DNA from 4 places in the Streptomyces sp. NPDC058464 genome. Region 2 is predicted to be linked to each of the others. Evidence: riboswitches for the same ligand, from Rfam matches in the RefSeq annotation. Region 2 holds a riboswitch; each other region holds the start of a gene.
What was found. Region 2 has a riboswitch for cyclic di-AMP ahead of ACFWPQ_RS13520 (transglycosylase SLT domain-containing protein). Riboswitches for the same ligand answer to the same signal wherever they lie in the genome.

Region 1 (7,032 bases), on a different contig from region 2:
GCGCCCGTATACCGCCGGGTACAGTCGCCGCACTGCTCTGGCAGCCCCTGTTGTCGAGGCGAAAGAGAAGTTGGTGAACGACCGTCACCCGTCGGGGACCATGACCACCCCGGCCCCGGCTTCCGACGCCGATCCGGCGCACTACGCGCCCTACGGCACCCAGGAAGCCCAGTACGGCGACTTCACCACGTACGGCGACCACACCGCCACCGGCGCCGCGTTCCACAGCGACCCGCTCTTCGGCAGCTTCCCGAGCCAGGGCCAGGGCCATGCCACCGGCGCGTACGACGCCACGCAGTGGCAGACGGCCGGCGGCCAGACACTGAACTACGACCCGTACGCGGCCCAGCACCACGCGGCCTACGACTCCGGCGCCTACGACAGCACCGCGTGGACCGTCCCGGCGCCGGCGCAGGAGACGGTCGCCGACACCAGCGGCCACTGGGACGCGAACGCCTGGCTCCAGCCCGAGCAGTCGGCCGTGGCCGGGGCGACCCAGCAGTGGGAGTGGGGCACCCAGGCCTTCGACACCGGTGTGTACGACGCCACGCAGTGGAACTCCGACGGTACCCCGGCACAGACCGCCGAGCCCGGGTACGAGCACGAACCGCAGGCCGCCGCCTCCTTCGACGAGTCGGCGACCCAGATGTTCGATCAGCTCCCCTACGAGGAGCGCGGGGAGTTCGAGGAGCTCGGAGAATTCGGGGAGTTCGGGGAGTCCACGGAGAACCTCCCGGACGACGGCGAGCTGACCGCGACCGGCGAACTGCCCGAAGTAACGCCACTGCTGGACGACCAGGAAGAGGTCACCCCGGTCACTCCGCCGGCGACGACCCGCGCGGGGTCGCGTTCCCGCCGCCGTACGCCTCCCAAGCGGTCCGCGCTGCTGACCGTCGCCGTGCCCTCCGTGTGCGTGATGGGGGTCGCCGGGATCGCGGCCGCCTCCGTCAACAGCCTGACCGGCGACGGCAAGGACACCACGGCCTCCGCCTCCGACGCGCAGTCGGTGAAACCGTCCGCCGCCAACAGCAAGCTGGACGCCCAGCTGCGGACGCTCTCGGCGGGTGCCGACGACTTCGCCGACCGGGCCAGCCGGACGCAGGAACGCATCGACCTCAAGGCCCAGCAGGAGTCCGAGAAGAAGAAGGCGGCGGCGGAGGCGGCCCGCAAGGAGCGGCTGCGCCCGAAGTACGTGCTGCCGGTCACGCAGAAGGGCCTCAGCGCCTACTTCGGCCAGGCCGGCGTGAACTGGATGTCCGTCCACACCGGCATCGACTTCCCCGTCTCCTACGGCACGACGGTGATGGCCGCCACCGACGGCGTCGTCTCCACCAAGTGGAACAGCGCCTACGGCAACATGATGATCGTGACGGCGAAGGACGGCACGGAGACGTGGTACTGCCACCTCTCCTCGTACCGCGTCGCCGCCGGTACGACCGTGAAGGCCGGCGATCCGATCGCGTACTCCGGGAACTCCGGCAACTCGACCGGCCCGCACCTGCACTTCGAGGTCAGGCCGGCCGGAGGCGCCGCCATAGACCCGCTGCCGTGGCTGCGCAGCCACGGCCTCGACCCGACCTGACCCCGCCAATATCGGCGATACCGGCGATACCGGTGGGTCCCGCGGCAGCGGGACCGGGCCCCATGTCCTACAGCTTCTCCACCGGCGCGTACCGCAGCAGCAGCCGCTTCGGCTTGGCCTCGCCGAAGTCGATCGTCGCCTCCGCGTTGCCGCCCGTGCCCTTCACCGCGACGACCGTGCCGAGGCCGAACTGGTCGTGGGTGACGCGGTCGCCGACGGCCAGCGAGACCACCGGCTTCTCCGAGGTCCGCCGGGTGGCGAAGCCGGACGCGCCCGAGGCCGAGGAGCGCGAGCGGGTCGAGGAGAGCGAGGCCGCCACGCCCGCCGCGGGCCCGGCGGAGACCGGCGCCGTCGCCCCGGTCCGCTTCCACTCCAGATACGCGCCCGGGATCTCCTCCAGGAAGCGCGAGGGCGGGTTGTACGACGGCTGGCCCCAGGCGCTGCGCATCGACGACCGGGTGAGGTACAGCCGCTCGCGCGCACGCGTGATGCCGACGTACGCGAGCCGCCGCTCCTCCTCCAGTTCCTTGGTCTGGCCGAGGGCGCGCATGTGCGGGAAGACGCCGTCCTCCATGCCGGTCAGGAACACCACCGGAAACTCGAGGCCCTTGGCGGTGTGCAGGGTCATCAGGGTGATGACGCCGTCGCCGTTCTCGTCCTCGTCGGGGATCTGGTCGGAGTCGGCGACCAGGGCCACCCGCTCCAGGAAGTCGGCGAGCCCGGCCGGCTGCTCGCCCTCGCCGGAATCCTGCTCGAACTCCAGGGCCACGGAGGCGAGTTCCTGGAGGTTCTCGATGCGGGTCTCGTCCTGCGGGTCCGTCGAGTTCTGCAACTCGGCCAGGTATCCGGTGCGTTCGTAGATCGCCTCCAGGACGGTGGCGGGTCCGGCGCCGGACTCCACGACCGTACGGAGGTCCTCCATCAGCGTGTTGAACCGCTTGACCGCGTTCGTCGACCGGGCGGCCATGCCGTACGCCTCGTCGACGCGCTTGAGTGCCTGCGGGAAGCTGATCTTCTCGCGCTGGGCGAGGGCGTCGATCATCGCCTCCGCGCGGTCGCCGATACCGCGCTTGGGGACGTTGAGGATGCGCCGGAGCGGGACGGAGTCCTCCGGGTTGGCCAGCACCCGCAGGTAGGCCAGGACGTCCCGGACCTCCTTGCGCTCGTAGAAGCGGACGCCGCCGACGACCTTGTAGGGCAGGCCGACGCGGATGAAGATCTCCTCGAAGACACGGGACTGGGCGTTGGTGCGGTAGAAGACGGCGACATCGCCGGCCTTCGCCTCGCCCGCGTCGGTCAGACGGTCTATCTCCTCCGCGACGAACTGGGCCTCGTCGTGCTCGGTGTCGGCGACGTAGCCGGTGATCTGCGCGCCCGCGCCCGCGTTGGTCCACAGGTTCTTCGGACGGCGGGACTCGTTGCGCTCGATGACCGCGTTGGCGGCGCTCAGGATCGTCTGCGTGGAGCGGTAGTTCTGTTCCAGGAGGATCGTCGTCGCGTTCGGGTAGTCCTCCTCGAACTGGAGGATGTTGCGGATCGTCGCGCCCCGGAAGGCGTAGATCGACTGGTCGGCGTCACCGACGACGCAGAGTTCGGCGGGGGGCAGGTCGTGCTCGCCGGGCGGGGTGTCGGCGTCATCGGCTCGCGTGCCGGTGCCGGTGCCGACGAGCTCGCGCACGAGGGCGTACTGGGCGTGGTTGGTGTCCTGGTACTCGTCGACCAGGACGTGCCGGAAGCGGCGGCGGTAGTGCTCGGCGACGTCCGGGAAGGCGCGCAGCAGGTTGACCGTCGTCATGATCAGGTCGTCGAAGTCGAGGGCGTTCGCCTCGCGCAGCCGCGACTGGTACATGGCGTAGGCCTGGGCGAGGGTCTTCTCGAAGCCGTCGGTGGCCTGGGCGGCGAAGTCCTCCTCGTCGATCAGCTCGTTCTTCAGGTTGCTGATCTTGGCGCTGAAGGACTTGGGCGGGTAGCGCTTGGGGTCCAGGTCCAGGTCGCGGCAGACCAGGGCCATCAGGCGCTTGGAGTCGGCCGCGTCGTAGATCGAGAAGGAGGAGGTGAAGCCGAGCTTCTTGCTCTCCCTCCGGAGGATCCGGACACAGGCGCTGTGGAAGGTCATCACCCACATCGCGTTGGCGCGCGGGCCGACGAGGTGCTCGACCCGCTCCTTCATCTCGCCCGCGGCCTTGTTGGTGAAGGTGATCGCGAGGATCTGGCCCGGGTGCACCTGGCGCGCGCCGAGCAGGTGGGCGATGCGGTGGGTGAGTACCCGGGTCTTGCCGGAACCGGCGCCGGCCACGATGAGCAGCGGCGAGCCGGCGTGCACGACGGCCGCCCGCTGGTTCTCGTTCAGCCCGTCCAGGAGCGCGGCCGGGTCCAGGGCCGGGCGGGCGGCGCCGTCGCGGTAGTAGGCGTCCCGGTCCGGGGGCACGTCGAACTTCCCGCCGAACAGATCGTCCGGAATCGACTCCGGAGCGTGCTCGTCCTCGGGCGGCGGCGGAGGTTCCTCGTCATGGCCGCGGGGGGCCTGGAGGCTCGCCAGGAAGCTGTCGTCAAAGAGGCTGCTCATCGCTCTCCGAGTCTAGGGCGCCCCACCGACAACCGGCCGCCGCCCCGAAAACTCACCCGGGTGACCGAACAGATCCGCTCCGTCACGGCAGGCCGACGCACACCACGGAGTCGCGGGTACCGACGGCGAACCACCGCCCCCCTCCCGGACAAGTCACCCATACCATCCCAGACGGCCTCGTCTGAACCAGCCTCAACAACAAGGTCACGAAAATGTATCGGGCATATCGCACATCAACCTTCACAGAGGCCACACGAGTTGGTTAGCGTGCCAGGCAGGCCGTACGACCTCCACCGGCGAACATCGCCGGGCCGCACGGCCTCCGCCGAGTCCGGGGCGCCGCCGCGCATCCGGAGCCGGGGACCCACACCGATCCCGGGGTGAATCGGTCCCGACTCCCCTCCGGGGAGCGGACCGTAGGGCAACCCTTCCGAACCACCCGCCCGAACCCGACAGCTAACTCGGTAGGCGGAACATGGAAGGAGTCGCCTCCGTTGGCGTCGCACCGCAAGTCCCGGCCGTCAGGAATACGCGCGGCGGGCATACGCACCCCCGCGCTGGCCACCGCAGCCCTCACCTCCGTGGCCCTGCTCTCCCAGACGGCCGAGGCCGCACCCCCCGAGGACGGCAAGCCGAGCGTGGAGGAGGTCGAGAAGAAGGTCGACGCCCTCTACCGGCAGGCGGAGTCGGCGACCGAGAAGTACAACGCGGCCAAGGAACGCACCGGCAAGCAACGCAAGCAGGTCGACACCCTGCTCGACGACGTCGCCGAGCGCACGGACCGGCTGAACAAGGCGCGTGAGGAGCTGGGTTCGTTCGCCGCGGCCCAGTACCGGACCGGAACAAGCGTTTCCGACACGGCGACCTTCCTGCTCGCGGACAGCCCCCAGGACTACTTCGAGCAGGACCAGCTGATGAGCCGCCTGACCTCGCGTCAGAAGGACGCGGTCGACGACTACGTCACCCAGCAGTCCGCGACCATGAAGAAGCGCCAGGAGGCCGCCAAGAGCCTCGAGACGCTCACCGAGACGCAGGACGACCTCAAGACCGCCAAGACCACCGTCCAGACGAAGCTGGCCTCCGCGCGGGAGCTGCTGTCGCAGCTGACGGCCGCGGAGAAGGCCCGGCTGGCGGCGCTCGAGAAGCAGCAGGAGGAAGCGGCGGCCCGCAAGGCGGCGGAGCTGGCGAAGCAGCAGGCCGCGGCCGCCGACCAGGAGACGTCGTCGTCCTCGACGTCCTCGTCGTCCTCTACGTCGAGCGGCTCGTCCTCCGGCTCCGGCTCCTCCACCTACGCCACGAAGGCCGCCAAGGCGATCGCCTTCGCCCGCGCACAGATCGGCAAGCCGTACGTGTGGGGCGCCACCGGTCCCGGCTCCTACGACTGCTCCGGGCTCTCCCAGGCCGCCTGGAAGGCCGCGGGCGTCTCCCTGCCGCGCACCACCTACGACCAGGTGAACGCCGGCACCACCGTCTCCCTCGCCGACGCCCGACCCGGCGACCTGGTCTTCTTCTACGACGACGTCAGCCATGTCGGCATCTACATCGGCGACGGCATGATGATCCACGCCCCCAAGCCCGGCGCTTACGTCCGGGAGGAGTCGATCTACTACGGCGGCGAGTCGATCATCCACAGCGTGGTACGCCCGGCCTGACCCGATGGGGCGCCCACCACACCTCGGGCGCCCCCCGGCACTCCCGCGCACCTGATCGCACCTCGACGCGATCCGAGCACCGCCTCGCGCATCCGCCTCGCGCGCCCCCGGCCGCTTCCACGCATCCGCTCGCGCCCCCCTTCCCGGCGCCCCCCCTGCCGGTGCCCCCCTGCTGGCGTCTCTTCCCAGCGCCGCTTCCCGCCGCCGCGGGGTTTTCGGGCCGCACGCGCGCGTGGCCCGTTCGTGCCGTGGTCGGCCGTCCCTAGCATCAGCGGCATGTCCGGTATTTCCCCCCTCCCCGCCTGGTGGGCGTGGCGTCCGCCCGCGGCCGGGGCCGCTGTGATGGCCACCGGCATCATGTCGGTGGGGCTGCACCTGGCGGGGGCGGAGACCGTGTCCCGGGTGGCGCTCGGGCTGGCCTGCGCGATGTGGGTGGCGCTGGCCGCGGACTTCGTCGTACGGCTGGCGCTCGATCGCCGGCACTGGGCGGCGGAGGCGCGGACGCCTGGCGCGCTCACCGCCGTGGCGGCGACGACGGTGCTGGGGACGGAGTTCTCGGCGCTCGGGTGGCAGCCCCTCGCCGAGGCCCTGCTGGCGCTGTCGGCGGTGCTGTGGCCGCCGCTGCTGGTCCTCGTCGTGCGGCACTGGAAGCCGAGGATGCCCGGCGCGGTGTTCCTGGCCTGTGTGGCCACGCAGGGCCTGGCCGTACTGGGAGCGACGCTGGCGGCGGCCGTGACGACGGCGTGGCTCGCCCACCTCTCGCTGGTCCTCTTCTGGCTGGGGCTGGCGATGTACGGGCTCGCCGTACCGCGGTTCGAGTGGCGGCAGATCGCCGAGGGGCCCGGTGACCAGTGGGTGGCGTGCGGTGGGCTCGCGATCTCGGCGCTGGCCGGGGCGAGGCTGCTGGCCGCCGACAGCGCGCGGCTGTACCTGTGGAACGACGACGACCGCGGTGTCCTGCGTGTGGTGACGGTGGCGCTGCTGGTCCTCGACGTGGCCTGGTACGTCGTCCTGCTGGCCGCGGAGGTGGCATGGCCCCGGCCGCGTTACGACGTGCGCCGCTGGGCGACGGTGTTCCCGATGGGGATGACGGCGACGGCGACGCTCTCAGTGGCGGCCGCCGTCGGCGAGCCGTGGCTGAAGTGGCCGGGGCGGGTCCTGGTGTGGGTCACGGTGGCGGCCTGGCTGGCGGTGGCGGCCGGCGCGGCGGTGGCGGCCGGCGCGGCGGCGAC
Region 2 (7,032 bases):
TTCTCCCCCTGTGTCAGCCGACGCCCCCTGCGTCGGCTTCTGGGGAGGAGTACGGAACCCGTCCTGGATTGGACTCAGTCCAATTGTGTGACCTGGGTCACGCAACGGATCATCCGGCTCGGTGCACCACCGCGTCGCACAGCTCCACCAGCGCGGCCTTCGGGTCGCACTCCGGCAGCGGAGCCAGCGCGGCCCGCGCCTCCTCCGCGTACCGGACCGCGTCCCGGCGGGCCAGCTCCAGCGCCGGATGCGCACGCAGCGCCGCCAGGGCCTCGGCATGCCGTGCGTCGTCCGTGAGGTCGGAGTCCAGCAGCTCGCACAGGGCGACGTCCTCGGCCAGCCCCGACCGGGCGGCCAGCTCCCGCAGCCGCAGCACCGGAAGCGTGGGCACGCCCTCGCGGAGGTCGGTCCCCGGGGTCTTCCCGGACTCGTGGGAGTCGGAGGCGATGTCCAGGACGTCGTCGGCGAGCTGGAAGGCGACTCCGAGCCGTTCGCCGTACTGGGTGAGGACGTCGACGACCGTCTCGTCGGCACCGGACAGCATCGCGCCGAAGCGGCAGGAGACGGCGACCAGCGAGCCGGTCTTGCCGCTGAGCACGTCGAGGTAGTGGTCGACCGGGTCACGGCCGTCCGACGGGCCGGCCGTCTCCAGGATCTGACCGGTCACCAGCCGTTCGAACGCGAGGGCCTGGACCCGGACCGCCTCGGGGCCGAGGTCGGCGAGGATCTGGGAGGCGCGGGCGAAGAGGAAGTCGCCGGTGAGGACGGCGAGCGAGTTGCCCCAGCGGGTGTTGGCGCTGTCGACACCGCGCCGTACGGCCGCCTCGTCCATGACGTCGTCGTGGTACAGCGTGGCCAGATGGGTGAGCTCGACGACGACGGCCGACGGCACCACACCGGGCGCGTACGGGTCGCCGAACTGCGCGGCGAGCATCACCAGCAGCGGGCGGAACCGCTTGCCTCCGGCCCGTACGAGGTGCTGCGCGGCCTCCGTGATGAACGGGACCTCGCTCTTGGTGGCTTCTAGCAAGCCTTCCTCGACAGCCGTCAATCCGGCCTGGACATCGGCTTCCAGAGCCTGGTCCCGCACGCTCAGCCCGAACGGCCCGACGACGGTCACGAGGGGTCTCCTGTCTGCTGGTGTCTACTGGCGATTACGCGGTTTGTCGATAGGTCGCTGCCCTCACTCAAGTCAGCGTATCCGGTCGGGTTTCGATCACCGATAGCGCCCACGGTTACACCCCGGGCGCTATCGGATCACGACCGTTATGTTTTTGATCAGCCGATATGACCTGACATCCACTGACTTAACAGGAAGTGCGGGCACTTGTCCCGAACCGGGATACATGCCGTGTCCCTCGCCGGCGGCAGACCTTCCACCCGAGCGCCGCCCGGAAACGGTCCCGGCTCCCCCGACCGACGTCACCTGCCCGGGCGCACCCCACCCGTAACCCGCCGGTTCCGCCGACCCCGCCGGGGACACCCGGCGCCCGAACGGCGGCACCTCCTGCACACCCGTGCACCCTTCCTTCGCGAGACCACGCACGGCGACCTCCGCATCCCTCGAGCCACATTCCTTCACGCGCGCACCCAACTTCCCACCCCGGGCGGGTCAGTGGCACGCACACGCACCCGGAGCCGCCGAGGTTGACGGAGAGCACGCCGGAGAAGTACCTGATCCGACAATTCGGACTACTCATCGAAATCTCCGCATTAGCCCCCACTCCACCACCCCCAGGCCGGGCAATCCGCGCGAATGGAAGCGTGGCGCCTTTCCGTCGAACCAGGAAAAAGGCGGATTTCAGGAATCCCTGATGCCCGATTTGCCGCTATTGCTCTTTCGTGAAGTAGGTCACGCGGACCCGGGTGGCGCAAGGCCCGCCACAACCCTCCTTTCCCTTCCCCTGCAGGCCAGTTGAGGGTTGGCAAACGCAAAGGATCAAGTACCCCATACGCCTCAGTAAAAGGTCAATCGGTGTGTTGTGCGCATCAGGTACTTGTTCCTGACATGTGCCCTCGCATACGTTCCCGCTCGCCGGGCGGACGCCGAATCCTGCCGCCGCCCGTCGTAACCCATCGACGAGTTCATTCGCACGGCAGGAGCGGGGAACCCAGGTAAGTCGCCGGACCGGGCGGCCGACGTCAGCGGACAGACGTCGTTCCGGAACGGCTAGGGGTGAAATCGCATCGCCTTCGGGCGGTGCGGCCGGGCACTCCCCGGGCCCGAACCCGACAGCTCACCTCGCAGGCGACGGAGAGGAAAACGCCATGTCTGCTGCCGCCCAGCACCGCACTCCCCGCCGTAACCGCATCATCCGCACGCTCGTCGTCGCCGGCACCGGCGCCGCCGTCCTCGCCCTCCCGCTCATCGGGGCGACCGCCGCCTCCGCCGCCGGGTCCTCCACCACGACGGCCTCGACCACCCTCGCCGGGTACCCGAACAACCTCGACGGCTGGATCCGCGAGTCGCTCGCGATCATGCGGGAGAAGCGCATCCCGGGCACCTACAACGGCATCTACCGCAACATAATGCGGGAGTCCTCCGGCAACCCGCGGGCCATCAACCTCTGGGACTCCAACGCGGCCAAGGGCATCCCGTCCAAGGGCCTGCTCCAGGTCATCGACCCGACATTCAAGACCTACCACGTGGACGGCACGTCGTTCGACATCTACGACCCGGTCGCGAACATCACCGCCGCCTGCAACTACGCCGCCGCGCGGTACGGCTCGATGGACAACGTCCACGGCGCGTACTGAGCCGACCGACGTACCGCGCGTCAGTCGAAGAGTCTTTCGAGGACGGCGGCGATGCCGTCGTCCTCGTTCGACGCGGTGATCTCGTCGGCCAGCGCCTTGAGTTCGGGGTGCGCGTTGGCCATCGCCACCCCGTGGGCCGCCCACTCGAACATCGGGATGTCGTTGGGCATGTCCCCGAAGGCGATGGCCTGTCCGGGGCTCAGCCCCAGATGGCCGGCGGCCAGCGCGAGCCCGGTCGCCTTGGTCACCCCGCAGGGCTGGAGTTCGACGGTCCCCGGCCCCGACATCGTGACCGTCGCCAGCGAACCGACCACCGAGCGGGCGGTCGCCGCCAGTTCGTCGTCGGACAGGGTGTGGTGGCGCAGCAGCACCTTGCTGATGGGCGCGCACCACAGGTCGTCACGGCGGGCGACGCGCAGCGCGGGCAGCGTGGGGTGGGGCATCAGATAGCCCGGCTCGATGAGCGTGAGCCCGTCCACGCCGTCCTGGTCGACCGCCGCGTACACCTGGCCGACCTCGGCCTCGATCTTGCCGAGCGCGGTCTCCGCCAGTTCCCGGTCCAGGGTGACCGACCACAGCAGCCGGTCCGCGCCGGCGTCGTACACCTGCGCGCCCTGCCCGCAGACCGCGAGTCCCGTGCAGCCGAGGTCGTCGAGGAGCGGGCGCACTCTCGGCGCGGGGCGGCCGGTCACCACGAGGTGCCGGGCACCCGCCCGGCCGGCCCGCGCGAGCGCGGCGAGCGACCGTTCCGAGAGGGTGTCGTCGTCGCGCAGCAGCGTGCCGTCCAGGTCGGTGGCGATCAGTGAGTACGGGGAGGGTGCGACCATGATCAGAGAATACGGACAGCACGCCCCTGGGACTCACTGCTCGTTTCGGCCTCAAGTGGCGCCCGCCGCCTCCGTGATGGGGCCGCCGTCGGAGGCGGGCGTTACGTTTTCGGTGAGCCGGTCGCACTGATCCGACGGGGTGCTGGTGGTGACGGACGGGCGGGTGGACGACGACGACCGCGGACCATATGTGGCGATCGGCGACAACACGGAGAGCCGGTACGAGGCCGAAAGACGCCCCGAGGACCCGGTCGGAGGGGCACTGTGCGCCGAGGAGGTCCGGCGGCTCGGACTCTGGTTCGACGGGGACGGCGACGCCGCCGAACTGGACGCGGCGCGCGAGCTGTTGGGGCGGCGTTTCGGCGACGCGTGCGTGCGGCCGGCGCGCATGTCCGGCGGGCGCGGGCGTCAGGCTCGGCGCGGGCGTCCGCTGGCGCGCATGTCCGGCGGGCGCGCACGTTCGTCCGGCCCGGGGTCCGCGCCGGCCCTCGGGGTCGGGTGACGGTCCGGCCCGGGGTGTCAGGCGTGGGCCGCCGCCAGGTGGCCGGCCAGGCGCGGTGAGGCGAACTCCGTGCCGCACACGAACCGCATGACCGGGCCGTAGGACGCCGCCGCCGGGAGCCCTGTGAAGTAGAGGCCGGGCACGGAGGAGACGTATCCGGCGCCGAGTCTCGGGGCACCGCGGCTGACCGCGACGCGGGTGCGCAGACCGGGGCCGAGGAAGTCCATCGCGGCGATGTCCACGTGGTAGCCGGTGGCGGCTATGACGTGGTCGGCGGTGAGGCGCTCGGTGCCGCCTTCGTGGGTGCGGACGGTGAGGACCGGGGCGCCGTCCGAGGTGTCGGCGCCGGTCACGGCGGCGACCTCGCGAACCTGGACCTTGCCCTCGAAGCGGTCGCGCAGCCACCAGGCGCCGAGCGGGCCGAGCACCCGGCGGACCAGGTAGTGGCGGGCCTGTGCCGGGAGGTGGCGGTAGGGGTGCGGGTAGTAGCTGAGCGCCCACAGGGACCAGGCCCGGCCGAACGGCGACTCGGGGCGCAGCCTCGGCTGCTGCCAGGGCGGGGCGCCGAAGGCGACCCTGCCGCGTCCTCGTGAGACCACCCGTACCTGGGCGCCCGCCTCGGCGGCGAGGGCCGCCGTCTCCAGCGCGGACTGCCCGGCACCGACGACGATCAGCTCCTTGCCGGAGAAGCGGGTCAGGTCGTGGTGCTGGGAGCTGTGCGAGACCGGCCCCGCGGGTCCGTCCGCTCCCGCCCCTGCGAGTTCGGCGGGCAGGCGGGCGAGCCCGGACAGGCCGGTGGCGACGACGACCGCGCGGGCCGTGAACGACTCCCCCGAGTCCAGCTTCAGTTCGAAGCCGGCCGAGCCTTCGGCCTTGCGTTCGATCTTGCGTTCGGCCTTGTTTTCGGCCTTGTTTTCGGACTTGCTATCGGCCTTGTGCCGGTCCACGGAGACCACCCGTACCCGCTCCAGCTCGGGCACCAGTTTCCGCTGGAACCACTCGCCGTAGCCGATGAAGGTCTCCACCGGGATGACGTCCTCGTCCGTGACCAGCCGGCGGATGCCCGCCGCGTCGCAGTAGTCGGCGAGGGTGTGCCCGCGCTGCGGGCAGTCCAGGCTGGAGGCGGCCGGGGTGGACTTCAGGATCATCCCGGCCGGCATGTGGTCGCGCCAGCTGACCATGGGATCCCCGAAGACCCGGACGGGGATGCCGCGCGCCCGCAGATGGGCGGCGGTGGACAGGCCGAAGGGCCCGGCACCTAAGACTGCTACCGGTTCGATCACGAAGTCCCTCCCCAGGAACGTGGTGCCTACTTCGTGGCGGCGCTGGAGCCGCGGCGGTTGGTGCGCCACAGCTGATAGAGGTGCTTCGCGCCCGGACGCACGAAGCGGGCGAGCATCGTGACGAACGGCAGCGGGTCGTCACCCGCCAGCCAGGCCAGCTCGGTCCCGCTCGGCCGCTTCGGTGCGTGCGGCGTCGTGTAGCCGCTGCGGCGGTAGGCGAGGAGGGCGGGCAGGTCGATGTTCTCCACGACGTACCGGTGGCCGGCGCGCTGTTCCCCCTCCGGAACGCGGCGCCCGGTCAGGTCCAGGTGCATGGCGCGGACGACGTCCACCCCCGACTCGCTCTCGAAGAGCCGGAACTGGGCGCCCATGCGCGGGTTGAAGTCGAGCAGCTTGTACTGCCCGTCGCGCCGGTCGAAGCGCAGGTCGAGATCGATGATGCCGGTGAAGCCGATCTGCTTGATGAAACGCGCGGCGAGGTCGGCGAGTTCCGGGTTGTCGACGACGTAGGCGTTCGCGGTCATGCCGGCGTGCGGCGGCCAGGAGCGGACCTTGACGCCGGTGAACAGGGCGCGCGGATTGGAGTCGGCGTCGAAGTAGGCGTGCACGATCCAGTCCTCCGCCTCCTCCCTCGGGAGGTACTCCTGGAGGATGACACCCGGATGGGTGCCCCAGTCACGGGCGAGGGTGAGCAGTCCCTCCCGGGTGGCGATCCGCGTCGTTCCGTTGACGGCGGGCCGGCTGCGCCGCACGAACGCCTCGCGGTTCTTGGCCACGATCGGGAAGCGGGCCTTCTCCGCGAAGTCGACGATCTCCTCGTACGAGTCCGGGAAGGACGCCGCCGGGCTCGGGATGCCGTGTTCCACGCACAGTTCGTGCAGGCCCTGCTTGCTCGCCAGCCGGCGGGGCAGCTCCGGTTCGACACGCGGGAAGAGGAAGCGGTCGCCGAGCGCGTCCTGGTGCTCGGCGATCAGGACGGCGGCCTCCTCGTCGGTGGGGATCAGCACCGTCGGACGGCCGATGCGGCGGCCGATGCGCAGCAGTCCCTCGACGAGATGGTCCGGTTCCTCGGCACCGGTCGTCGGCCACACGAACGCCCGTCTGAGATAACGGGACGAGGCCGCCGGCGTGTACGCGTCCTCCGTGATCGCGTACATGGGAACGCCCAGGCGGCCCAGACTGCGAATGGCGCCGACCCCGCCGTGATGCAGCGGATAGTCGCCGAACTTGACGATCAGGCCCGGCACGTCGCGGTCCGCCTCGAACGGCACGCTGACGGCATTCCTGGCCACGGGTCCCCCCACGTGTCCCCCTCTACGGACCGGATCCACCCCGTCCGTGTCCCCCAAAGGACGCTAAGCCGGAATTGCCCCCTCCGACAAGGGCTATTAGGACATTGCGAACTCTTTAGACACTGCCACGACAGTCAACTCACCCGTAACGTGTGGCGCGACCACATGGAACGCCGCGCAACGCCATAGTGACGTCGCCACATGGCCGTCCCCCGCGCGGCACGGATGAGAGCGAGGCAGTCACCCCATGCCCCCCTTGCCCCCCTTCGAGGTCCCCGAGGGTGACCCCTTCGGCTCGCACAACCTTCCGTATGGCGTGTTCTCGACCTCCGGGAGCACGGAACGGAGGGTCGGCGTCCGCCTCGGCGACC
Region 3 (7,032 bases), on a different contig from region 2:
CTCCTGGACGCGCCCCTGGACGCCGAACCGGCCGGCCTGGACGGCGTCGCCACCATCATGGCGCGCGCCTTCTCCGAGGGCACCGACAAGCACTCCGCCGAGGAGTACGCCGCCGAGCTCGAGCGGGCCGGCGCCACCCTCGACGCGCACGCCGACCACCCCGGCGTCCGGATCAGCCTGGAGGTCCCGGCCTCCCGGCTCGCCAAGGGCCTCGGGCTGCTGTCCGACGCGCTCAGGGCGCCGGCCTTCGCCGACAGCGAGGTCGAGCGGCTGGTCCGCAACCGCCTCGACGAGATCCCGCACGAGCTGGCCAACCCCAGCCGCCGGGCCGCCAAGCAGCTCTACAAGGAGCTCTTCCCGGCCACCGCGCGGATCTCCCGCCCGCGCCAGGGCACCGAGGACACCGTCGAGAAGATCGACGCGGCCGCCGTCCGCGCCTTCTACGACCGGCACGTGCGCCCGGCCACGGCCACCGCGGTCGTCGTCGGCGACCTGACCGGCATCGACCTGGACGAGCTGCTCGGCGAGACCCTGGGCGCCTGGCGCGCCGCCACCGGGCAGCCCCGCCCGGTCCCGTCCGTGACCGCCGACGACACCGGCCGGGTCGTCATCGTGGACCGCCCGGGCGCCGTGCAGACCCAGTTGCTCATCGGCCGGGTCGGCTCGGACCGGCACGACCGTGTCTGGCCCGCCCAGGTGCTCGGCACCTACTGCCTGGGCGGCACCCTCACCTCCCGCCTGGACCGCGTCCTGCGCGAGGAGAAGGGCTACACCTACGGCGTCCGCTCCTTCGGGCAGGTCCTGCGGTCCGCCCCGGACGGCACCGGTGTCTCGATGCTCGCCATCAGCGGCTCCGTGGACACCCCGAACACCGGTCCGGCCCTGTCGGACCTGTGGACGGTGCTGCGCACGCTCGCCGCCGGCGGCCTCACGGACGCCGAGCGCGACGTGGCCGTGCAGAACCTCGTCGGGGTGGCGCCGCTCAAGTACGAGACGGCGGCGGCCGTCGCGGGCACCCTGGCCGACCAGGTCGAGCAGTACCTGCCCGACGACTTCCAGGCCACGCTGTACCGGCAACTGGCCGCCACCGGCACCGTGGAGGCCACCGCGGCGGTCGTGAACGCCTTCCCGGTGGACCGCCTGGTGACCGTCCTCGTCGGGGACGCGGCGCAGATCAAGGAGCCCGTCGAGGCCCTCGGCATCGGCGAAGTCACGGTCGTCGCCGCGGAGTAGGGCGCCCGCGGGTGAGGAGCCCTGGTGACCGTCGGGTCATCAGGGCTCTCGCATGTCCGAATTGAGGTGGAGGTTGCCTGTCTGCCCTGTGGGATGCGCTACAAAAACCGCGTTCCGTTTGGGCGGGGGGAGAGCGGCCTCGTAGGTTCTTCCGGGCTGTCCGTCAGGCAGTGCGCCGCATCCGCGGCACCGGACAGTCATCGCCGAGTCCCCGCATGGCGCGAGCCAGGGGAGCCGGGGACCCACGCAGTCCCTGGGGTGAATCGGGCGCCCGCGCGTGTCGCGAGGGGGCCCGTAGGAGACCTTCCTGCTCCGAACCCGTCAGCTAACCCGGTAGGCGAGAGGGAAGGAAAGGACCAGCCTCTACATGGCGTTCATGTGCGCCTCCGGGAAGCACCGTCGTCCCGGCCGGGTGAAGCGCACCACCGCGCAGGCCGCCGGTATCGCGGCCCTCACCACCACCGGTGTCATCGGCACCGTCTCCGCCGCCCCGGCGCTCGCCGCCGAGAACTCCGTCGAGCAGACCGGCCTCACCCCGGTCATCACGCTCAGCGACTCGGTCGTCGAGCAGATCGACGCCCAGGCCGCCGCCCAGCAGGCCGCCGCCGACCGCAAGGCCGCCGAGGAGGCCGCCCGCAAGGAGGCCGCCGCCGAGGCCAAGAAGGAGCACGAGGCCAAGGTGCGGGCGGCCCGCGCGGCCGAGCGCAAGCGCCTCAACACCTTCGTCGTGCCGATCAGCGACTCCTACGTCTCCACCGGCTACAAGACCGGCGGCTCCCTGTGGTCCTCCGGCTCCCACACGGGCATCGACTTCCACGCCGCCAGCGGCACGGTCGTCCACGCCGTCGGCACCGGCACGGTCGTCTCCACCGGCTGGGGCGGGGCGTACGGCAACGAGATCGTCATCAAGATGGCCGACGGCATGTACACCCAGTACGGCCACCTCTCCTCCATCGGCGTCTCGGTGGGCCAGAAGGTCACCCCCGGCCAGCAGATCGGCCTCTCCGGTTCGACCGGCAACACCACCGGCCCCCACCTCCACTTCGAGGCCCGCACCACCCCGGACTACGGCTCCGACGTCGACCCGGTCGCCTACCTCCGCAAGCACGGCGTGAACGTCTGAGGGAGCTGGACGCGGGTCCGGCGCCGAGACCGACGCGGGGGTTGCGGTGCGTGCGCCGGGCGCGGGTGCGTGGGGGGTGCTCGCGCAGTTCCCCGCGCCCCTGAAGGGGCGCTGTGCTTGGCGCCCCTTAAAGGGGCGCGGGGCTGTATCCGATGTGCGGCTACCGCCGCGTGAGCGCGACCAGCCACGACGCACCCGCACCTGTCCGGCGACGACAACCCGCGAGATCTTCCGGAGCCCCGGCCCCCGTGCCGGGGCTTTCGTCGTTTTCGTGCACCCGATGTCCAAAATATATCCCTGGATTCCGGCCCGCCGTCGGAAATTCCGGCTCATTGCAATAGAGTCACGGAACGGGCGCCACTCGGAGGCGTTTCACGGGGATTAAGGCGGAGGTCGGTCATGCGTATTCCGGCGCACTCGGTATGCACGGCGATCCGGGACGACATCGTCGCGGGTGTCTACGAGCGTGGCAGCCGGCTCACCGAGGAACTCCTGGCCCGCCGCTACGGGGTCTCGCGCGTCCCCGTCCGTGAGGCCCTGCGCACCCTGGAGGCCGAGGGCTTCGTCGTGACGCGCCGGCACGCGGGCGCGTGCGTCGCCGAACCGACCGAGCAGGAGGCCGCCGACCTGCTGGAGATGCGCATGCTCCTGGAGCCGCTCGGCGCCTCCCGGGCCGCTCAGCGCCGCACCGAGGCCCACCTCAAGGTGCTGCGCGGACTGGTGCGGCTGGGGCAGGAGCGGGCCAGGCGGGGGAACAGCGAGGACCTGCGCTCCCTGGGCGGCTGGTTCCACGAGACCCTTGCGCAGGCCTCCGGCAGCCACGCCCTGACATCGACGCTCACCCAGCTGCGGCACAAGATCGCCTGGATGTACAGCGTGGAGACGCCCGCGAACCCGGTGGAGTCCTGGACGGAGCACGGCGCCATCGTGGACGCGGTGGCGCGCGGCGACGCCGAGCGCGCCCGGGCGATCACGGCGCTGCACACCGAGCGCTCGACGGTCTCCCACCGGCTGCGGTTCTCCGGCGCCACCGAACGGGCGAACGGTGTGAGGACCTCGCAACACCCCGTAAACATGTCGGGCCTGCGGCATTAACACGCGCACCGTATACAAAGAGATGTTATTCGGCGGGGTCTGTTTTCGCTGCCCTAATTCACGCGCGCCGGGAATTCACCGTCGCGCTTCTTTCGTGTGCCCGCGGTAAAGCCGGGCACCGGGGGCCTGGCAAACTCCGGGACGGGGCCGTCGTAAAGCCGTGTGCGGCCCTGTTGTGAAGTCATGTGCGCCTGTCATGGAATTGCGGCACATGACGGGTGGCGCGGTACGGGCTCCAGGGCTCAGGGGGAAACGGCGGGGCCGCGCCGCCCCCTGGGGGAGTGGCGCGGCCCCGGACGTGCGGGCGCCGGGCGCTCAGACGGTCTCGGGGAGCTCCTCGAGACCCTCGGCGACCAGCTTGGCCAGGCGGTCGAGGGCGGCGTCCGCGCCCTCGGCCTCGGAGGCGAGGACGATCTCCTCGCCACCCTGGGCGCCCAGCCCCAGGACAGCCAGCATGGAGGCCGCGTTGACGGGGTTGCCCCCGGCCTTGGCGATCGTGACCGGGACGCCTGCGGCCGTGGCGGCTCGGACGAAGATGGAAGCGGGGCGGGCGTGGAGGCCCTCGGCCCAGCCGACGTTGACGCGGCGCTCAGCCATGTGATGCTGCCCTTCGGTGTTCAGGGTTGTCTAGACCAGTTTCCCACATCGTGAAGCATGCCCGGAGGGGACGTGAGCCCCTCCGGGTGTGTCGTCGGACCGCGGCCTCGGCCCGACTTTCGTCCTCCACAGACTGCCTCGCGCCGTTGTCGGACGCGAGCCGTACTCTGGGGCCCATGCAGACCCCGGCGGACCCGCAGGACCGGCACGAGTACCCGTCCCACTGGGAGGCTGACGTGGTGCTGCGCGACGGGGGTACCGCGCGCATCCGGCCCATCACCGTTGATGACGCCGACCGCCTGGTCAGCTTCTACGAGCAGGTGTCGGACGAGTCGAAGTACTACCGCTTCTTCGCGCCCTACCCCAGGCTCTCCGCCAAGGACGTCCACCGCTTCACGCACCACGACTTTGTGGACAGGGTGGGACTCGCGGCCACCATCGGCGGCGAGTTCATCGCAACCGTACGCTATGACCGCATTGGCCCCGACGGGACGCCCGCCTCGGCACCCGCCGACGAGGCCGAGGTCGCCTTCCTCGTCCAGGACGCCCACCAGGGGCGCGGCGTCGCCTCCGCCCTCCTCGAGCACATCGCGGCCGTCGCGCGCGAGCGCGGGATCCGCCGCTTCGCGGCCGAGGTGCTGCCCGCCAACTCCAAGATGATCAAGGTGTTCACGGACGCCGGCTACACCCAGCAGCGCAGCTTCGAGGACGGCGTCGTCCGCCTGGAGTTCGACCTGGAACCCACGGACCGCTCCCTCGCCGTGCAGCGCGCCCGCGAGCAGCGCGCGGAGGCCCGCTCGGTACGACGGCTGCTCGCACCCGGCTCCGTGGCCGTGATCGGCGTCGGCCGCGCGCCCGGCGGGGTCGGCCGCAGCGTCCTGGGCAACCTCCGGGACGCCGGGTTCACCGGCCGCCTGCACGCCGTGAACCAGGCCTTCCCGGACGACCTCAAGGAGATCGACGGGGTGCCCGCGCACCGCTCGGTGCGGGACATCGACGGCCCTGTCGACCTCGCGGTGGTCGCCGTACCCGCCGAGCACGTGCCCGAGGTCGTCACCGAGTGCGGTGAGCACGGCGTCCAGGGGCTCGTCGTCCTCGCCGCCGGGTACGCGGAGAGCGGCCCCGACGGCCGTGAGCGCCAGCGTGCCCTCGTCCGCCGGGCGCGCACGTACGGCATGCGCATCATCGGCCCCAACGCCTTCGGGATCATCAACACCGCGGACGACGTCCGGCTGAACGCCTCCCTCGCCCCCGAGATGCCCCGCCCCGGCCGCATCGGCCTGTTCGCCCAGTCCGGCGCCATCGGCATCGCCCTGCTGTCCCGGCTGCACCGGCGCGGCGGCGGCGTCACCGGGACCACGGGCGTCTCCACCTTCGTCTCCTCCGGCAACCGCGCGGACGTCTCCGGCAACGACGTCCTCCAGTACTGGTACGACGACCCCGAGACCGACGTCGTCCTCATGTACTTGGAGTCCATCGGCAACCCGCGCAAGTTCACGCGCCTCGCCCGGCGGACGGGGACGGCGAAGCCGCTGGTCGTGGTGCAGGGCGCGGGGGCGCCGCCGGGGCACGCGGTACGGGCGACGCGGCTGCCGCACGCCACGGTGTCCGCGCTGCTGCGGCAGGCCGGGGTGATCCGCGTCGACACCATCACCGAGCTGGTCGACGCGGGGCTGCTGCTCGCGCGCCAGCCGCTGCCGGCCGGGCCGCGGGTGGCGATCCTCGGCAACTCGGAGTCGCTCGGGCTGCTGACGTACGACCGGTGCCTGGCCGAGGGGCTGCGGCCGGCCCGGCCGCTGGACCTGACGACGCGGGCCACCGCCGGGGACTTCCACCGGGCGCTCGCGCAGGCGCTGGCGGACGAGTCGTGCGACGCGGTGGTCGTGACGGCGATTCCGACGATCGGGGAGGGAGCGGTCGGGGACGCGGAGCTGGCGGAGGCACTGCGCTCGGCGGCCGAGGAGGTTCCGGGGAAGCCGGTGCTTGTGGTGCACGTGGAGCTCGGGGGGCTGGCGGAGGCGCTTTCGGCTGCGGGCCGTACCGCACCTCAGGCGGGTACATCCGCACCCGGCACCGGTGGCGGTGCCCACCTTCCCCCACTCTCGGCTTCGCTCGAGCGGGGGGACCCCCATCGCCCTGCGGAACGCCTGCCCACCGCGGTACCCGCGAAGCTTCCGGTCTCCCACCCCTACTCCCGTCTCATCCCCGCCTACCCCGCCGCCGAGCGGGCCGTGCGGGCGCTTGCCGAAGCGGTGAAGTACGGGCAGTGGCGGCGCGAGGCCGCCGATCCCGGGAAGGTGCCCGGGTACGACGACATCGACGAGAGGGGCGCCGCCCGGCTGATCGGCGCGCTGCTCGAACGCGGGGAGGGGCTCACCATCGGGGTCGAGGAGACCTGCCGGCTCCTCGGCAGGTACGGCATCGACGTGCACCGCGCGCTGCCCGCCCCCACCCCCGACGCCGCCGTCGGAGCCGCCCGCGCCCTCGGCTACCCCGTCGCCCTCAAGGCCACCGCTCCCCATCTGCGCCACCGCGCCGACCTGGGCGGAGTGCGGCTCGACCTGGCCGACGAGGAGCAACTGCGCCGGGCGTACGACGAGTTGAGCGAGCTGTACGGGACGCCCGAGGAGCTGCGGCCGGTGGTGCAGCGGATGGCGCCCCGGGGCGTGGACACCGTCGTACGGGCCGTGATCGACCCGGCCGCCGGGGCCGTGGTGTCCTTCGGCCTCGCGGGGGCCGCCTCGCAGCTGCTCGGGGACATGGCGCACCGGCTGGTTCCGGTCACCGACCGGGACGCCACCTCACTGGTGCGTTCGATCCGGACCGCGCCCCTGCTGTTCGGCTGGCGCGGTTCGGCGCCCGTCGACACGCCCGCCCTGGAGGAGCTGCTGCTCAGGGTCTCCCGGCTGGTCGACGACCACCCCGAGGTCGTCGCGGTCACCCTGGAACCGGTCGTGGTCGCCCGGCAGGGCGTGAGCGTCCTG
Region 4 (7,032 bases), on a different contig from region 2:
GACGCGGTGCGGGCGACGGAGGGAGTGGAGAAGTGACCGCGCCCGCCCCCGACCTGTTCACCTGGGAGTTCGCCGCCGACCCCTACCCCGCCTACGCCTGGCTGCGGGAGCACGAACCCGTGCGGCGGACCAGGTTGCCCAGTGGGGTGGAGGCCTGGCTGGTCACGCGGTACGGGGACGCCAAGCAGGCGCTGGCCGACCCGAGGCTCTCCAAGAACCCTGCGCATCACGACGAGCCCGCGCACGCCAAGGGGAAGACCGGCATCCCCGGGGAGCGCAAGGCCGAGTTGATGACGCACCTGCTGAACATCGATCCGCCCGACCACACCCGGCTGCGGCGGCTGGTGAGCAAGGCGTTCACACCGCGCCGGGTGGCCGAGTTCGCGCCGCGGGTGCAGGAGCTGACCGACCGGCTCATCGACGGGTTCGCGGCGTCCGGGTCCGCCGACCTCATCCACGAGTTCGCCTTCCCGCTCCCCATCTACGCCATCTGCGACCTGCTCGGCGTCCCGCGCGAGGACCAGGACGACTTCCGGGACTGGGCCGGCATGATGATCCGCCACGGGGGCGGGCCGCGCGGCGGGGTCGCGCGGTCGGTGAAGAAGATGCGGGGGTACCTGGCCGAGCTGATCCACCGGAAGAGGCAGGAGCTGCCCGCCGAACCGGCCCCCGGCGAGGACCTCATCTCCGGGCTCATCCGGGCCTCGGACCACGGCGAGCACCTCACCGAGAACGAGGCCGCGGCCATGGCGTTCATCCTCTTGTTCGCCGGGTTCGAGACCACCGTCAACCTGATCGGGAACGGCACGTACGCGCTGCTCACCCACCCCGAGCAGCGCGCCCGGCTGCAGGACTCCCTCGCCGCCGGTGAGCGCGGGCTGCTGGAGACCGGCGTCGAGGAACTGCTCCGCTACGACGGACCGGTGGAGCTGGCCACCTGGCGGTTCGCCACCGAGCCGGTCGACATCGGCGGGCAGCACATCGCGCCCGGCGACCCGGTCCTGGTCGTCCTGGCCGCGGCGGACCGGGACCCGGAGCGGTTCGCCCGACCGGACATCCTCGACCTCTCACGCCGGGACAACCAGCACCTCGGATACGGCCACGGCATCCACTACTGCCTCGGCGCCCCGCTGGCCCGCCTGGAGGGCCAGACCGCCCTCGCCACCCTCCTCACCCGCTTCCCCGACCTGCGACTCGCGGTCGACGAAGGGGAGTTGCGGTGGCGCGGCGGGCTCATCATGCGCGGACTGCGCACGCTGCCCGTGGAGTTCACGCCGACCGGCCGATGAGCCTTCGCCGGGCCCTCGCCGAACCCCTTACCGGTCCGTACGGGCAAAAGGTGACTAGCGTTCAAGTCTGTGATCTTCACGTGATCTGCGCGGCATTAACTTGTGACAAGTGATCGTCTGCCGATACGTTCACCCATCAGCGCGGCGCCCTGCGGGACCCGCCGCGCCGGTCACCGCTGTCGCTCGAAAGGTTTCCGCATGCTCTCCGGGAACGGTCGTCACCGTCGCCCCCGTCAGGCTCCGGCTCTCCTCGTCGCGGCCGGCGTGACCGGCTCCGCCATCGCCATCCCGCTTCTCGGCGCGGCGAGCGCCAACGCGGCCGACGGCTCCACCTGGGACCAGGTGGCCCAGTGCGAGAGCGGCGGCTCCTGGAGTGCCGACGACGGCACCGGCTACTACGGCGGCCTCCAGATCTCCCTGGACGACTGGAGCGAGTACGGGGGCCTGGACTACGCCGGTACGCCCGACCAGGCGAGCCGTTCGCAGCAGATCGCGGTCGCCGAGAAGATACTCGCCGACCAGGGCACCAAGCCCTGGCGGACCTGTGCCCTGATCGCCGGACTCTCTTCCGACGACGCCTCGGTGAACGTCGACACGGGACTTGGCGACTCGGGTGATTCGTCTGGTTCCTCCGACTCGTCGGACTCGTCCTCCGGGCTGTCGAATTCGTCGTCCTCCTCTGATTCCGGTTCCTCCTCGGGTGCCGCGGACTCCGGGGACGACTCCGCCACTCCCTCCCCGAGTGCGAGCGGTGACTCCAAGAAGGACACCCCCAGTAAATCCACCAAGACGGACAAGTCGGAATCTTCCGACTCTGACGCCTCGAAGCCGAGCGAGAATCCCGTCGTCCCCGAGAGTGACGACTCGGACAATTCGGGGCAAGCTGAAGGCTCTTGGAGCCTGGTCGACACGGGGGCCGTCAGCGCTGGCGGCAAGCATCGCGGCGGCTCGGCGGACGAAAGCGTGACAAACGGTCAGGGTGCCACCTCCTCCGGCCGGCACGCCGTGCGCGACAGTGACACCTACACCGTCCGCGCCGGCGACACCCTCGCCTCCATCGCCGACTCCCTTGACCTCGACGGCGGATGGCGTGCGCTCTATGCCGCGAACAAGGCGGCCATCGGTGCCGACCCGAACGACATCAGCGCCGGTCAGACCCTGAAACTCGGTAGCTAAACGGACGAAAAGCGGCGGGAGTTGGCGTCTGTAAGCCGCCCCACTTCGAAGTTAAATGTCCGGTTTGGTGAAAGTGTGGGATGAGTCTCAGAAGCCCTGATCATCTTTGAAATTCACCTGATGCCCTGTTTACGGTCAAGGCCGCTCGTCACCACGAGCCCCGGCCGTCGCAACGCCGAGTCCTGCCAGCGGCCGTCCGGGAACAGTCGACGCGTCATGCGCCGTAGGCAGGAGCGGGGGACCCAAGGTAAGTGCCGGGACCGGTGGTTGAGGCCGCCGATCCGGCTCGGGGTGAAGCCGCGCACCGACACACGGGTGTGCGGCCGGGCAACTCAACCGGCCCGAACCCGACAGCTCACCTCGCAGGCGTCGGTGAGGGGATCGATCCATGCTGTTTTCCGGCAAGGGCAAGCACCGTCGTCCGTCCAAGGCCGTCCGCGCCATCGCTGTCGCCGGTGTCACCGGCGTCGCCGTCGCCGCCCCGCTGATGGCGGCCGGCAGCGCCTCCGCCGCCACCGCCTCCGAGTGGGACACCGTCGCCCAGTGCGAGTCCGGCGGCAACTGGGCCATCAACACCGGCAACGGCTACTACGGCGGTCTGCAGTTCTCCGCCTCCACCTGGGCCGCGTACGGCGGCACGCAGTACGCCGCGCAGGCCAACCAGGCCACCAAGGCGCAGCAGATCACCATCGCCGAGAAGGTCCTCGCCGCGCAGGGCAAGGGTGCCTGGCCGGTCTGCGGCACGGGCCTGTCCAGCGCCGCCTACGCCGGCGGCAGCACCTCCGGCTCCTCGTCGAGCGGCACGGGCACGAGCAGCCGTACGACCGACACGCAGGCCGCCTCCCGCTCCGCCGAGCGTCCGGCCGCGACCAAGACCGTCACCACCCCGGCCGGCAAGAAGGTCAAGAAGGGCGACGGCGAGTACAAGGTCGTCAAGGGCGACACCCTCAGCTCGATCGCCGAGAAGCACAAGGTGAAGGGCGGCTGGCAGGCGCTGTTCAAGCTGAACAAGGACATCGTCGCCGACGCCGACTTCATCTACCCGGGTCAGCAGCTGCACCTGAAGTAGCAGGACGCGGGGCGGTCGCCGCACGTATGAGGTCGTCGCAAGTATTAAGCGGCACCCAGCTGAACCACAGCGCCCGCACAACCGTGGTCCCCATAGTGGAGACCACGTGAGGGCCACCCCCGTCCCCACGGGCCCCCGCCCCGGTGCGTTTTCCCCCGTACGCACCGGGGCGGGGTTTCTCTTTGCCGTCCCCTCCCCTTCTCGGCCCCCTTCTTGGCCCGCTCTTCTTCCGTTCTTCATCGGGCCCCCCTTTGTTCCGCACGTGAACAATGAGTACCGTCTGTGTGTCCACGGGCCGGTCGGTCGTGCCGGCCGACGGCCCTGGGACGGTTAGGCTCTAGTCGCAAGGCTGAGCAAGGGCCGACGAGGCCCGCGTGCGCCCCGCACAACCAGCGTCACATCCCAAGAAGGAGATGCTCGTGCCGTCCATCGACGTCGTCGTAGCCCGGGAAATCCTGGACTCCCGAGGCAACCCCACGGTCGAGGTCGAGGTCGGCCTCGACGACGGCAGCACGGGTCGTGCCGCCGTCCCGTCCGGCGCCTCCACCGGTGCCTTCGAGGCCATCGAGCTCCGTGACGGCGACCCCAACCGCTACCTGGGCAAGGGTGTCGAGAAGGCCGTCCTCGCCGTCATCGAGCAGATCGGCCCGGAGCTGGTCGGCTACGACGCCACCGAGCAGCGCCTGATCGACCAGGCCATGTTCGACCTGGACGCCACCGACAACAAGGGCTCGCTCGGCGCCAACGCCATCCTCGGCGTCTCCCTCGCCGTCGCGCACGCCGCCTCCGAGGCGTCCGACCTCCCGCTGTTCCGCTACCTCGGTGGCCCGAACGCGCACCTGCTGCCCGTCCCGATGATGAACATCCTCAACGGCGGCTCGCACGCGGACTCCAACGTCGACATCCAGGAGTTCATGATCGCCCCGATCGGCGCGGAGTCCTTCTCCGAGGCGCTGCGCTGGGGTGCCGAGGTCTACCACACCCTCAAGAAGGTCCTGAAGTCGAAGGGCCTGTCGACCGGCCTCGGCGACGAGGGAGGCTTCGCGCCGAACCTGGAGTCCAACCGCGCCGCCCTCGACCTCATCCTCGAGGCGATCAAGCAGGCCGGCTACGTCCCGGGCGAGCAGATCGCGCTCGCGCTCGACGTCGCCGCGTCCGAGTTCTACAAGGACGGCAAGTACGAGTTCGAGGGCAAGTCCCGCTCGGCCGCCGAGATGACCGAGTACTACGAGGAGCTCGTCGCCGCGTACCCGCTGGTCTCCATCGAGGACCCGCTGTACGAGGACGACTGGGCCGGCTGGAAGGTCATCACCGACAGGCTCGGCGACAAGGTCCAGCTCGTCGGCGACGACCTGTTCGTCACCAACCCGGAGCGCCTCGCCCGCGGCATCGAGGAGGGCACCGCCAACGCCCTGCTGGTGAAGGTGAACCAGATCGGTTCCCTGACCGAGACCCTGGACGCCGTCGAGCTCGCCCAGCGCAACGGCTTCAAGTGCATGATGTCGCACCGCTCCGGCGAGACCGAGGACGTCACCATCGCCGACCTCGCCGTCGCCACCAACTGCGGCCAGATCAAGACCGGCGCCCCGGCCCGCTCCGAGCGCGTCGCCAAGTACAACCAGCTGCTGCGCATCGAGGAGATCCTCGACGACGCGGCGGTGTACGCCGGCCGCTCCGCGTTCCCGCGCTTCAAGGGCTGAGCAGGCCTGCCGCGCTGAGCCCGTAGAGGGTAAGGCTTAGCCAGTCGTACGTACGTCCCCGTACCCGGTCCCGTACCGTGTCCGGGGACGTACGCACGTACCAGGGTCGACCCAGGGAGGCGGGGACATGGCCGTGAAGGACCGGGACCGGTTCTCCACCGCGACCAGGCTCAAGCTGCTCGGCGAGCAGACGGCGGCCCGGGTGTACCGCTCCCAGACCAGGCGCCAGGCCCGCCGCTCCCGGCTCACCGGCCGTGCGGCGCTGCTGGCGATCGTGCTCTGCACGATGATCGTCGCGCTCGCCTATCCGATGCGGCAGTACGTCTCCCAGCGCGCCGAGATCTCCGACCTCGAACGTCAGCAGCAGCAGGCCCGGCAGCGGGTCGAGCAGCTGCGGGACCTCAAGGCGCGGTGGCAGGACGACGCGTACGCCGAGCAGCAGATCCGGCTGCGGCTGCACTACGTGATGCCGGGGGAGACCGGGTTCGTCGTGATCGACCCCGGTGTCGCCAAGCAGGCGCACGCCTACCTGGGGGCTGCCGACCGGCCCTGGTACGCGAACGTCTGGGACGGCGTCGACAAGTCCGACGCGTCCGACCAGTGAACCGACAGAAAGCCACACAGAACACAGTCATGGAAACGGCTCCTCCCTCCACCCCGCGTACCGAGCCGACCGACGCGGACGTCGAGGCCTTCAAGCAGCAGCTCGGGCGGCCGCCGCGCGGACTGCGGGCGATCGCGCACCGGTGCCCGTGCGGGCAGCCGGACGTCGTGGAGACGGCGCCCCGGCTGCCGGACGGGACCCCCTTCCCCACGCTGTACTACCTGACGTGCCCCAAGGCCGCGTCCGCCATCGGCACCCTCGAGGCCAACGGCGTGATGAAGGAGATGACGGCGCGGCTGGAGAGCGATCCCGAGCTGGCGGCGGCGTACCGGGCCGCGCACGAGGACTACATCCGGCGCCGGGACGAGATCGAGGAGCTGACGGGCTTTCCGAGCGCCGGGGGGATGCCGGACCGGGTGAAGTGCCTGCACGTCCTGGTGGCCCACTCGCTGGCGGCGGGGCCGGGCGTCAACCCGCTCGGCGACGAGGCGATCGCCATGCTGCCGGAGTGGTGGGCCAAGGGCGCGTGTGTAGTCACCGGCGAGTGACACCCCCAGGGGGCTCCGCCCCCTGGACCCCCGAGCCCTTCGCCCACCCACCACCCGACTCGGTCGATTGAGCAGGCGCCGCCTCGACTCGAGTCGTCACGAACAGACAAGGAACCCACCGCCATGACCCGCGTCGCCGCCATCGATTGCGGAACCAACTCCATCCGGCTGCTCGTCGCCGACGCCACTGTGTCCGACAGCGCCTCCGGCGCGGGGTCGACCGGGGAGCTCGTCGATCTGGACCGGCGGATGGTGATCGTCCGGCTCGGGCAGGGGGTCGACCGGACCGGGCGGCTCGCGCCGGAGGCGCTGGCGCGGACCTTCGCGGCCTGCCGGGAGTACGCCGCGGTCATCAAGGAGTACGGCGCGGAGCGGCTGCGGTTCGTGGCCACGTCCGCGTCCCGTGACGCCGAGAACCGGGACGAGTTCGTGCGCGGCGTGCTCGACATCCTCGGCGTCGAGCCCGAGGTCATCAGCGGCGACCAGGAGGCCGAGTTCTCCTTCACGGGCGCGACGAGGGAGCTGACGGGACGCGACGACCTCGCCAAGCCGTTCCTCGTCGTGGACATCGGCGGCGGCTCGACCGAGTTCGTCGTCGGGGACGCGCACGTACGGGCGGCCCGGTCCGTGGACGTCGGCTGCGTGC

Region 1: it holds a riboswitch for cyclic di-AMP, as region 2 does, so the genes downstream of both, ACFWPQ_RS03405 (NlpC/P60 family protein) here and ACFWPQ_RS13520 (transglycosylase SLT domain-containing protein) in region 2, are expected to answer to the same signal.
Region 3: it holds a riboswitch for cyclic di-AMP, as region 2 does, so the genes downstream of both, ACFWPQ_RS17910 (M23 family metallopeptidase) here and ACFWPQ_RS13520 (transglycosylase SLT domain-containing protein) in region 2, are expected to answer to the same signal.
Region 4: it holds a riboswitch for cyclic di-AMP, as region 2 does, so the genes downstream of both, ACFWPQ_RS29245 (transglycosylase family protein) here and ACFWPQ_RS13520 (transglycosylase SLT domain-containing protein) in region 2, are expected to answer to the same signal.

What each region holds. Positions count from the first base shown of each region.
Region 1 covers NZ_JBHXMA010000002.1:96,545-103,576, reverse strand. Annotated here, with positions in the region: gene ACFWPQ_RS03415 (M23 family metallopeptidase) at 74-1,582, shown strand; gene pcrA (DNA helicase PcrA) at 1,650-4,148, opposite strand; cyclic di-AMP (ydaO/yuaA leader) riboswitch at 4,462-4,634, shown strand; gene ACFWPQ_RS03405 (NlpC/P60 family protein) at 4,643-5,800, shown strand; gene ACFWPQ_RS03400 (tellurite resistance/C4-dicarboxylate transporter family protein) at 6,077-7,032, shown strand, end outside.
Region 2 covers NZ_JBHXMA010000008.1:109,639-116,670, forward strand. Annotated here, with positions in the region: gene ACFWPQ_RS13515 (polyprenyl synthetase family protein) at 110-1,120, opposite strand; cyclic di-AMP (ydaO/yuaA leader) riboswitch at 2,068-2,264, shown strand; gene ACFWPQ_RS13520 (transglycosylase SLT domain-containing protein) at 2,269-2,757, shown strand; gene ACFWPQ_RS13525 (HAD family hydrolase) at 2,778-3,584, opposite strand; gene ACFWPQ_RS13530 (hypothetical protein) at 3,733-4,086, shown strand; gene ACFWPQ_RS13535 (FAD-dependent oxidoreductase) at 4,104-5,369, opposite strand; gene ACFWPQ_RS13540 (ATP-grasp domain-containing protein) at 5,396-6,640, opposite strand; gene fahA (fumarylacetoacetase) at 6,918-7,032, shown strand, end outside.
Region 3 covers NZ_JBHXMA010000012.1:32,805-39,836, reverse strand. Annotated here, with positions in the region: gene ACFWPQ_RS17915 (M16 family metallopeptidase) at 1-1,233, shown strand, start outside; cyclic di-AMP (ydaO/yuaA leader) riboswitch at 1,425-1,588, shown strand; gene ACFWPQ_RS17910 (M23 family metallopeptidase) at 1,601-2,356, shown strand; gene ACFWPQ_RS17905 (GntR family transcriptional regulator) at 2,756-3,451, shown strand; gene ACFWPQ_RS17900 (HPr family phosphocarrier protein) at 3,767-4,048, opposite strand; gene ACFWPQ_RS17895 (GNAT family N-acetyltransferase) at 4,225-7,032, shown strand, end outside.
Region 4 covers NZ_JBHXMA010000024.1:82,193-89,224, forward strand. Annotated here, with positions in the region: gene ACFWPQ_RS29230 (nucleoside triphosphate pyrophosphohydrolase) at 1-36, shown strand, start outside; gene ACFWPQ_RS29235 (cytochrome P450) at 33-1,289, shown strand; gene ACFWPQ_RS29240 (transglycosylase family protein) at 1,488-2,465, shown strand; cyclic di-AMP (ydaO/yuaA leader) riboswitch at 2,675-2,849, shown strand; gene ACFWPQ_RS29245 (transglycosylase family protein) at 2,854-3,534, shown strand; gene eno (phosphopyruvate hydratase) at 3,948-5,234, shown strand; gene ACFWPQ_RS29255 (septum formation initiator family protein) at 5,362-5,838, shown strand; gene ACFWPQ_RS29260 (DUF501 domain-containing protein) at 5,868-6,386, shown strand; gene ACFWPQ_RS29265 (exopolyphosphatase) at 6,510-7,032, shown strand, end outside.